DNA from 3 places in the Paenibacillus sp. AR247 genome. Region 2 is predicted to be linked to each of the others. Evidence: riboswitches for the same ligand, from Rfam matches in the RefSeq annotation. Region 2 holds a riboswitch; each other region holds the start of a gene.
The links. Region 2 has a riboswitch for cyclic di-AMP ahead of CPT76_RS06215 (3D domain-containing protein). Riboswitches for the same ligand answer to the same signal wherever they lie in the genome.
Positions count from the first base shown of each region.

Region 1 (3,273 bases), on a different contig from region 2:
TCTTGGCGGACCAAGCGATTCGTCATCGGATGAAGGATGAACCCTTCCAGCTCTTCCTGGCTCTGGATGCGCCCTTCTGCAATTCGGGTTTGGAGGTCAAACACATGGCTGAAGCCTCCAACCGACAAGTCGTTATCCAGCGTTTGCACGTAATCGAGCAGTTTGGTGCTTTTGTCGTTCAACACGGTCACCTCCAGATTATCTTATGACAATAAATATGACGTGAATTGCAGATTGGAATCATCGAACACTATTATTTGTAAGTTAATATTACATAAATATAATGATTTGTCAATGTTAGAGCGACTTATTCACTGTATTAGGTGGTTTTAATGTTATATAATATTACACAAATGATGTTCTAATTCATTTCCCTTTACAATTCGGATGATTTTGTGTATAATAAAAAGTTCGCTAAATGAACTTTGGATATGCGGTAGTGGTGGAATGGCAGACACGCTATCTTGAGGGGGTAGTGGGCGTACGCCCGTGGAGGTTCGAGTCCTCTCTACCGCATCTATGAACACAGAAAGAAGCTTCCTTGGAGAAATCCAGGGAAGCTTTTTTGCTTTGTGGCATGTTGTGTCACTATTCGCTTTTTCCGGATGCAAGCAGCTTGCGGATGTCGTTTTCGATTTTGTCGGGTGTCGTTTTGGGCGCGTAACGCTTGATGACCCTGCCCTTGGAATCGACCAGGAACTTGGTAAAGTTCCACTTGACCGCTTTTGATCCGAGCACACCTGGCGCTTCCCTGGTCAGGTATTGAAACAGTGGATGGGCGTTGCTGCCCTTGACGTCGATCTTCTCAAACATCGGGAACGTGACCCCGTAATTCATCTGGCAGAATTCGCCGATCTCCTCGCTGGTACCTGGCTCCTGATTGGCAAACTGGTTGCTCGGAAAACCGAGAATTTGAAAATGATGGTCGCGGAACTCGTCGTACAGCTCCTGCAGCCCGCGAAACTGCGGCGTAAATCCGCATTTGCTGGCCGTGTTCACGATCAGCAGCACGTCACCTTCATATTCCTTTAACGATACCTCTTTGCCGCGCAGCGTGTTCACTTGAAAATCGTAGACGCTCACTGCCATCCTCCTCCTTTTGTGCTGCTATGAATCATCATCCAGCCGAAGCATTTACCAAGCGCACAATTTAATTTTAAACGATTGAACTGTAATGTCAATGCGGATATTCCTGCGAGCCAGTGTCCCTGAATGACCTGGTTTTCATAAATGCGCCAAATCGGGAGCATGGAAGAGGTAGAAGTCAAAAAGCCAAAATGTAAGCGCTAATAAGGTCCTGAATGTTCCAAAATTCGCGGTTCATGATTTTTAGACTGCCTTTACAGCTTGGAAGGAGCGGGTGTATGATTCAGAGCGTATTCAATACAGTTTCCATTACTAATCGCTGAGTTTCCGCAAAAAAGCGCGGAAATCGGGGGAACCAAACGCGTGCCATGGAGCAGCGAACCGGTGTGAGAGTCGGGGGGCTGCAGCCAGCCGCAGGGGTGAATCCCGGCTACGGATGCCATGGATCCGGCCGGGTAGAGCGACTCTCACCGCTCGAATCCGTCAGCTAACCTCGTAAGCGCCGTTTGAGAGAGGAATGATGAAACTTGCGACCCGAATAAACCTTCGGATCACAGGGGGATCAGCTGGCCTCTGTGTTTTTTTACCCTTTTTTAGCTTACTGGAACAAAAGAGAGCATTCATCACAATCAAATACACTTATCAATAACGCTTAATTTCGGCCGGAAACGGCCGGGAGCGGGGGAACCACAGCGGCCGCCTGGAACGGAAGCCGCCGGGGTGAATCTTTCCGGTACGATAAGTACCGGAAGGTAGGGCGACTCTCACGCCCGAATCCGACAGCTAACCTCGTCAGCGTAACGGGAGAGGCAGCACTTGTCGTGCGCATGTTGAATATAGGACGATCCTATTTATATTCGTCCACATTCAAGAAGCCGCGGGAAAGGTCCTTCTTTCCCTGCGGCTTCTTTTGCGTATTCGCGGCTGCCGCACAGGAGGAGCCTTTGAAATGGACAACGTCGTCATTGTGACCGCGCCGAACGAGGCGGGACGCAATTTTATCAAGCTGCTGATGTATTGGAAGAGGCCCTTTGCCGTTCTGACCAACAGTGCCCGGGAGGAACGCCTCTTGAGAAAAATGGGGGTGCAGCGGATCATCCGGCTGAATACGAATCACGCGGAGGATTGGGTGGTTCCCGAAATAGAGGTCGGCAAAATCTTTCTGTTTGAAAGCAGCCTCAACCTGACCTGCCGCTATTTGCAAATCTGCCGTCCCTGGACGTCGGAACCGGTATATGTCATTACGCAGAGGGGCAGCTCACCCGGCATTTACCGGGGGCTTGGTGCAGATCACATCATTTATACCTTAAACGGCGAAGTCGGATTTTTACTAAAATAAAGATGATTCTAACCATGTAAAGGAGAGACCGGAAACGATGATGGATGTATATATGATACTTGCACTCGCTGCCACTTATGGCGTGTTCTTGTTATTTCTTCATTGGTGCGGCCGAGTGGTGGAAGAAGGGGGCAAAGACCAATGATTGTCGTTGGAGCATTCGCCGTGCTTGTCTTTATCTATTTGGTTTACGCCTTGATCCATCCGGAAAAATTTTGACCGGTATTTTAAATCTGTAAGCCTCAAGGGGCCAAAGCAGAACATGCTCGTAAGAGGGGGAAGCCAACCTTGGATATTTTGCAAATTTGTATCGTGATTTTTGTGCTCCTGCTGCTCGTGAAGCCGGTAGGCACTTACGTATATCATATGTTCTCCAATGAACCGAATCGGACGGACCGGATCTTTGGCGGCGTGGAAAGAGTTCTATACCGGATCATCGGGCTGAAGCAGCTGGGCAGCATGAATTGGAAAAAGTACGCCCTCAGCATGATCGCAACAAATATCTTTCTGGTAGCGATCAGCTATATATTGCTCCGAACGATGGGCGCCCTGCCGGGCAACCCGAGCGGCATCGGCAATATGGAGGCGAGCCTGTCCTTCAACACGGTCATCAGCTTTATGACGAACACGAACCTCCAGCATTACAGTGGAGAGAGCGGCATGTCTTATTTTGGCCAAATGATCGTCATCACGATGATGATGTTTACCTCGGCAGCCTCGGGCCTGGCTATCGCGATTGCTTTTATGCGCGGCATCACCCGCAGGGGTGAGGGGCTCGGGAACTTCTTCGAGGACTTTATCAAGGCGCATGTCCGCCTGTTCGTGCCGCTCGCCCTCATCGTGACCCT
Region 1 covers NZ_PCZT01000025.1:251,514-254,786, reverse strand. Annotated here, with positions in the region: gene CPT76_RS34060 (urease accessory protein UreF) at 1-182, opposite strand, end outside; tRNA gene CPT76_RS34055 (tRNA-Leu) at 434-516, shown strand; gene CPT76_RS34050 (glutathione peroxidase) at 589-1,083, opposite strand; cyclic di-AMP (ydaO/yuaA leader) riboswitch at 1,394-1,604, shown strand; cyclic di-AMP (ydaO/yuaA leader) riboswitch at 1,726-1,898, shown strand; gene CPT76_RS34045 (hypothetical protein) at 2,036-2,425, shown strand; gene kdpF (K(+)-transporting ATPase subunit F) at 2,567-2,644, shown strand; gene kdpA (potassium-transporting ATPase subunit KdpA) at 2,714-3,273, shown strand, end outside.
Region 1: linked by a shared signal. The riboswitch ahead of CPT76_RS34045 (hypothetical protein) and the one ahead of CPT76_RS06215 (3D domain-containing protein) in region 2 are both predicted to bind cyclic di-AMP.

Region 2 (3,273 bases):
AAATCGTTCGGCAAGCTGGAGATTCTGAAAGGGATCGACATCGACATCGCCAAAGGCGAGGTCGTCGTCGTGATCGGCCCCAGCGGCTCGGGAAAAAGTACCTTTCTCCGCTGTTTGAATCTGCTCGAAACGCCTACAGGGGGACAGATCACGTTTGAAGGTGAGCCAATTACGGACAAACGCCACAACATCAATGCCACACGCGAAAAAATGGGCATGGTGTTCCAGCATTTCAACCTGTTCCCGCATAAATCGGTGCTGCAGAACCTCATGCTGGCGCCGGTTAAGGTGAAAAAGCAGCCGCCGGCCGAGGCGGAACGGATTGCCCTTGACCTGCTGCGCACGGTCGGATTATCCGACAAGAAGGATGCGTATCCGTCCCAGCTGTCAGGCGGGCAGAAGCAGCGGATCGCCATCGCGCGGGCGCTGGCCATGCAGCCCCACGTCATGCTCTTTGACGAGCCGACTTCGGCGCTGGACCCGGAAATGGTCGGCGAAGTGCTGGAGGTCATGAAGAAGCTCGCAGAGGGCGGCATGACGATGGTCATCGTAACCCATGAAATGGGATTTGCCCGGGAAGTCGGCGACCGGATCGTCTTTATGGACGGCGGACAAATTGTCGAGCAGGGGACGCCTGCAGAAGTGTTCGGTAACCCGCAAAACAGCCGCACGAAAGATTTTCTGAGCAAGGTCCTTTGACAAAGAGCCTGCATCTACAAATGATAAAGCCCTGGACGAGAATATTACTCATCCAGGGCTTTTTTTGTACCTTTTCATGAATAAATCGTTAAAATGAATGAAGATGTTGTAACTTTTTTGAAAGGGATTGAGCCGTTGCTCCCTTGATTAAGTCAGCTAACAACTCTATATAAAGCCTGATATTTCGAGGCTTTTGTATTGGTAACATTTTCATGCGCACAGGTTACAAAATTGTGATATATTTGTTGAGCCGAAACTTTTAAGGTAAAGTGCGGGGGATGTAATTTGTGTACATAGTACGCTTGGGGTGAATCGCACCAACAGGGCGTAGGGTTGTCTCCTCAATCCGAATCCGACAGCTAACTTCGCAGGCATCACGACTTAAGGAGGAACCATGAAAAGATTTAAAGGAATCAAGACACTTGCAGCCATCATCGGCATTTCTCTGGCGGTACAGACGGTACCCACGTTTGCGGACTCGGTCCATGTAGCGAAGGATGGAGACACCTTCTATACACTATCTAAACAATATAGCGTTAATTTGAATCAACTGATGAATGCAAATCCGAATGTACAAGCAACCAATATTTATCCGGGCCTGAAATTAAACGTTCCCGGAGCAAGCACAGCCAAGGCATTTGCCGCAGAGGACAGCGGCTCCATCATCACGGCTGCTTCCCTGAACGTCAACGGCGATGACAAAGTCGTGGAAGCATGGGGTAAAACCTTCGATTACTCCAAAACGCTGGACGTCCGAGCTACGGCATATTCTTCCGCAGCTAGCGAAAACGGCAAGTGGGGCGCAGTGGACTACTTCGGCAACCCGCTGAAGCTGGGCACGATCGCGGTTGACCCGTCCGTTATTCCATTGGGAACGAAAGTGCTCGTTACCGGTCACAGCTTCCCGGGCCTTCCGAAGAAAGCCTTCGTAGCGACAGCTAAGGATACCGGGAGCGCGATTAAGGGGAAACGCATCGACATTTTCGTACCGGGCAGCCCGGAAAGCGTCAGTGCCTTCGGGTTCCAGGACGTTGAGCTGTATTTCATTAAATAGTTCAAGCTATTCATAACAACACGGAAAAACCGGCTTTTGTACGAAAGCCGGTTTTTTTTGTACGCTCAGCGCGTTACTTGTCTTTTGGAACGTGAAGTAACCTCGGCAGCGTGACGAACGAATAACCTTTATTTTTCAATGTTCGAATGATGTCCGGAAGGGCATCGATCGTACCGCTGAGATTGGACGTGGTTCCGCCTCCCGCATGCTGAAGAATGATCGAGCCTTGCCCAACGGTGGACAGCACGTTGCGCTTGACCGCTTCCTTGCCGATTCCTTTCCAATCCAGCGAATCGACGTTCCAGTTTACAATTTTGTAGCCCTGCTGCTTGGCCCAGCGCAGTTGGCGTTCCGTGATGTCTCCATAAGGCGGCCTGATCAGCTTGGGCTTATAGCCGACGATGCCGTAAAGCGTGTTCTCCGTCCGCTTAATCTCGGCTACATATTCGTCCATCTCCAATTTGTGAAACACGGGGATGATTATAGGAGTGGTTTCCGATCACATGTCCTTCACGGACGATGCGCTCGACCAGCTCGGGATGCTTCTTCGCCCGGCTGCCCATCACAAAAAAGGTGGCTTTAATATGATGGGCTTTGAGCACATCCAGGATCTGAGGAGTAAACCTGGGATCCGGCACGTCATCAAAGGTTAGGGCCACCTCTTTGACGCGCGGACCGTGAATTTTAAACGTTTCGGGATATTTTTTGATCAGCTGGCCGAGCGTAAGGATCTGCTGTTCCTTCCGCTTTTCTTTCGCCTCCCGGCTGCTGGTTTCCCGTGCAGGTTCGGAACCTGACGGATGTTTCGGGGGTTCACCGCCTTGAGCGGCGGCTGCCGGCCACCCGGACTGCCAAGGACAGATCAACAACAAAATCAGCAGGGAAGACAGCAATGTGCATAACAGCTTCTTTTTCATCCGTCTCGACTCCTTTCCACCGCGGACAAACAGCGAAAACATGATTATCCTTGTTATGTCCATAAGTTGATGCAATTATGTTGCTTTAAATCAGATGCTGGGCTACATTTTCATATCGTTCTGCAAAGCGTGTATAATAGAACTGATGGATTACGGTCGCTGCACGTTGGCCGTAACCGCGAGGTATGGACAATGAGCGGCGGCGCTGCAATCATATAACCCTGTTGTCATATAGGCTTAATCACATACAACATAAAGGAGACACGAAGCAATGGCAGATCTATTTACACCTTATGTACTTAAAGGATTATCTCTGAAAAACCGGATTGTTATGCCTCCGATGTGCCAATATTCGGTACAGGCTGAGGACGGGATCCCTAACAATTGGCATTATGTCCATTATGTATCCCGCGCAGTCGGCGGAGCCGGATTGATTATCGTAGAGATGACGGGGGTTCATCCCGACGGACGGATTACGAACCGGGATACGGGAATATGGGATGACGGGCAGATCCCTGCTTACCGCAAAATCGTCGACGAAGTGCACGCCCATGGCGCAAGGATCGGCATCCAGTTGGGCCATGCCGGCCGCAAGGCGGAAGA
Region 2 covers NZ_PCZT01000006.1:270,221-273,493, forward strand. Annotated here, with positions in the region: gene CPT76_RS06210 (amino acid ABC transporter ATP-binding protein) at 1-699, shown strand, start outside; cyclic di-AMP (ydaO/yuaA leader) riboswitch at 938-1,090, shown strand; gene CPT76_RS06215 (3D domain-containing protein) at 1,094-1,753, shown strand; gene CPT76_RS41245 (polysaccharide deacetylase family protein) at 1,827-2,207, opposite strand; gene CPT76_RS41250 (polysaccharide deacetylase family protein) at 2,182-2,670, opposite strand; gene CPT76_RS06225 (NADH:flavin oxidoreductase/NADH oxidase) at 2,942-3,273, shown strand, end outside.

Region 3 (3,273 bases), on a different contig from region 2:
TCACACAAGATGCCGTCGAACCCGGAAAGACCTTCACCTATGAATTTAAAGCCACCATACCGGGAACTTATTGGTACCATTCACATCAAGACAGTGTGAATCAAGTGGACAAAGGCTTGTATGGTTCTCTTATTGTCGAAGACCCCCAAGATACAGCTGACCGCGATTACACCCTTGTGCTCGATGAATGGATGAGTTCTGGAGATATGAACATGGATAACGGTGGGATGAATATGGCAGGACATGATATGAGTATGTATGACCTTTATACGATCAATGGAAAAACAGGTGATGCGATCGATAAGCTTACCGTTAAAGAGGGTGAAAAAGTAAAACTTCGGTTGATTAACGCCGGCTACATCACTCACCGGATGCATTTACACGGTCATTCCTTTAAGGTTGTTGCATCCGACGGGCAGCCCGTGAATGACCCAGCTGTGATCAAGGATCAATTCGTCTCGATTGCTCCCGGAGAACGATATGATATTGAATTTACCGCAGATCATCCCGGAACCTGGTTGCTTGAAGAACATGCTAAGGATAATCGAGCACAAAATATGAGAGCCATTATTCAATACGAAGGTTCCAATTCGAAGCCCGACCCTTCCAATGCCTCCGAAGAACTTCCCGATTTTGATCTGGAGAAGTACGGAACCATGTCTGCATCCGCATTTTCTTTGGATCAAACCTTTGATGAAGACGTGACAATGTATCTAAATACCGAGATGAGAAATGGAGAAATGGTTTACACGATCAATGGAAAGATTTTTCCGGAGACGGATACAATCAAAGTAAAAAGAGGCCCGATGCACCTACACGGCCATTTCTTCCAAGTCTTGAGCAAGAATGGCAAGCCCGTTCAAGGATCTCCGATCATGAAGGACACGCTGAACGTCAAACCTGGCGAAACGTATGAAGTTGCCTTTGAAGCTGACAACCCCGGTGAATGGATGTTCCACTGCCACGATTTACACCACGCGTCCGCTGGAATGGTAACTGATGTGATGTATGATGATTATCAAAATAATTATACGCCTGATCCCACTGTGAACAACGTCCCTGAATAAACAACAAAACGCACCGACTGACTTCAGCCGGTGCTTTCATTTTTGATTTAGGTGGCTTATCCCGACTAGATCAAATTTCGCTGATCATTTTCAGGTAACTTTGTTGACTCACGACGCGGCGTGCTGTAACATACCGATTTTTATAATATGAATCCGATAATTTGCTAATCGTAACGCCTTTACTGCTTGAAGAGTGTGCAAACTCATTATTGCCGATATAAATACCCGCGTGAGAAATTCCCGTACCGTCCGTATTAAAGAATACCAGGTCTCCTGCTCTAAGGTTTTCACGATCTACTGGAGTTCCGGCTTGAGCCTGTGTTTTAGATGTGCGGGGTAAATCTAAATTGAATTTATCGAATATGTATAAAATAAAACCGGAACAGTCAAAACCAGCCACTGATGTGCCGCCCCACTGATAAGGAGTGCCTACGACCTTATCCACCTCACTTTCGAGTTTAACGGAACTGGCAAAGGAACTGGTTGCACTTGCTGAAAAAACAATGGCCGCACCTAACATTGACAAAATTACTTTCTTCACTATGTAGTTCTCCTTCCGATGCCTACGGAGTTAGCTAAGGGTTCGGTAGAAGGTTCCCTCTATTCTTCAATGAGAATATTTCACCCAAAAATGGTTCCCCCGTTTTCAGTATCAAGAAATTCGGCAATAATGATTAAAAAAATGTAACCCTACATAATGTAGTATATAACTAGATTTTTTGTCAATGCCTAATTGATAGATTCCCATTAACCGTAACTTTTTTCACAGATATTTGTTGGATTTTATGGAAGTTTCAACGAAACTGAGTAGGAGTTTGTCGATTTCAATATCCCGATATCGAGGTGCTTATCTTGGTAACGGAACATTTACGCAAGAACAAATAACAATTTTGTAAAGAATTAATCCAAGTAACAGAAAAACCAAGGCAAATAATGATATAGACGCCAAACAAAAAAACCGATCTGGCATTGCCAGATCGGTTAGAGGTATTTACCGTCAGGACACAGTCGAACCATGATCTTCATGCCAAATTTCATGAATGACATCAGCCAAGATGGAGATCGTCCGATAATTTTCTCGAAGCATATTCTCCACTCCGCCAATTTCTATCAAGGCACTGGATTCGACAAGGGATTGATTATATTTACCGTTGCCGCTCGAATGATCCTTTTGATAAATGCCTTTGGAGATTCCGGGTATCTTTTTGTTTAATTTATTTTGAATTCTCGTGGCAAATTGCATTGTTTTTTCCCAGTTTGGGTTATCCCTTCCGACCACAAAATATAATTGAGCATAATCAACATTATTGAATTGGATCGTTGTACGATTTCTGGACTCTGAATCTCGATGGATATCAAATACATATTCGATTGATTTATGGTTAGACAGCTCCTGAGTGAGTGTAGCCTTAGAATACACATACGATTTTGCGTAATTAAAGTTTTGAATTTCTCCGGCGTAATCTTCGGTGGATTGGATGACATTCATTCCTTTTGCCGTTAACTTAGAAGCCAAATCTTTTCCTAATAAAGTAACATTGACTTTAGCGTCAAACGCCTGACTTGGGTTCTTCTGCCCCTCAAGTTCTGGCAGCCAAGATTCCCGGTTGTGCGTATGGTAAATAAGGACTTGAGGTGGACCTGAATGCACTGGATTACTCTTCTGAGGCAATTTCTTCGTTACCGGAGTAATAATTTGATTCTTTGTAGTTAATCGTGTATTGGTCTGATTCGTATCGGATGGCAGGTTGCTTTTAGCTTGTTTCAACGCTTGGGGTGTTGTCGCACTTTTAGATGGAGGGGCTTTCTTTATGGAAGACGTAACCGCTTTTTTCTGAGGATCCATTTCGATGAGCGGATCATTTATTTTCATCTGATGCTCAGGTACTTCTTTCACGGGTAAAGGGGGGACATCCATATACAACGGGATGACTTTTAAGGAGATTATGAAAGATGCTAGGAATGTAAATACCCCTAGTCCTTTAAATGTGGCTTGTTTTGGCATGTAGTTCTCCCTTTCTATATTGTTATGTGTAGTCTATTTCTATTCCATATTTTCATAGAATAGAACAAACGACACATTAGTAAAGAAGGGAAACCATCCGAAAGGAAGGATATTCTTCCTTTCGGGAAGATCTTTATTTGGTTCCATGAACCAGAAGAGATTCTCCAGGAATTTCTATTCCTCGCTTTCCTTCATAGGGTT
Region 3 covers NZ_PCZT01000009.1:2,200,130-2,203,402, forward strand. Annotated here, with positions in the region: gene CPT76_RS18815 (multicopper oxidase family protein) at 1-1,067, shown strand, start outside; gene CPT76_RS18820 (C40 family peptidase) at 1,138-1,608, opposite strand; cyclic di-AMP (ydaO/yuaA leader) riboswitch at 1,613-1,744, opposite strand; gene CPT76_RS18825 (stage II sporulation protein P) at 2,065-3,072, opposite strand; gene CPT76_RS18830 (hypothetical protein) at 3,206-3,273, opposite strand, start outside.
Region 3: linked by a shared signal. The riboswitch ahead of CPT76_RS18820 (C40 family peptidase) and the one ahead of CPT76_RS06215 (3D domain-containing protein) in region 2 are both predicted to bind cyclic di-AMP.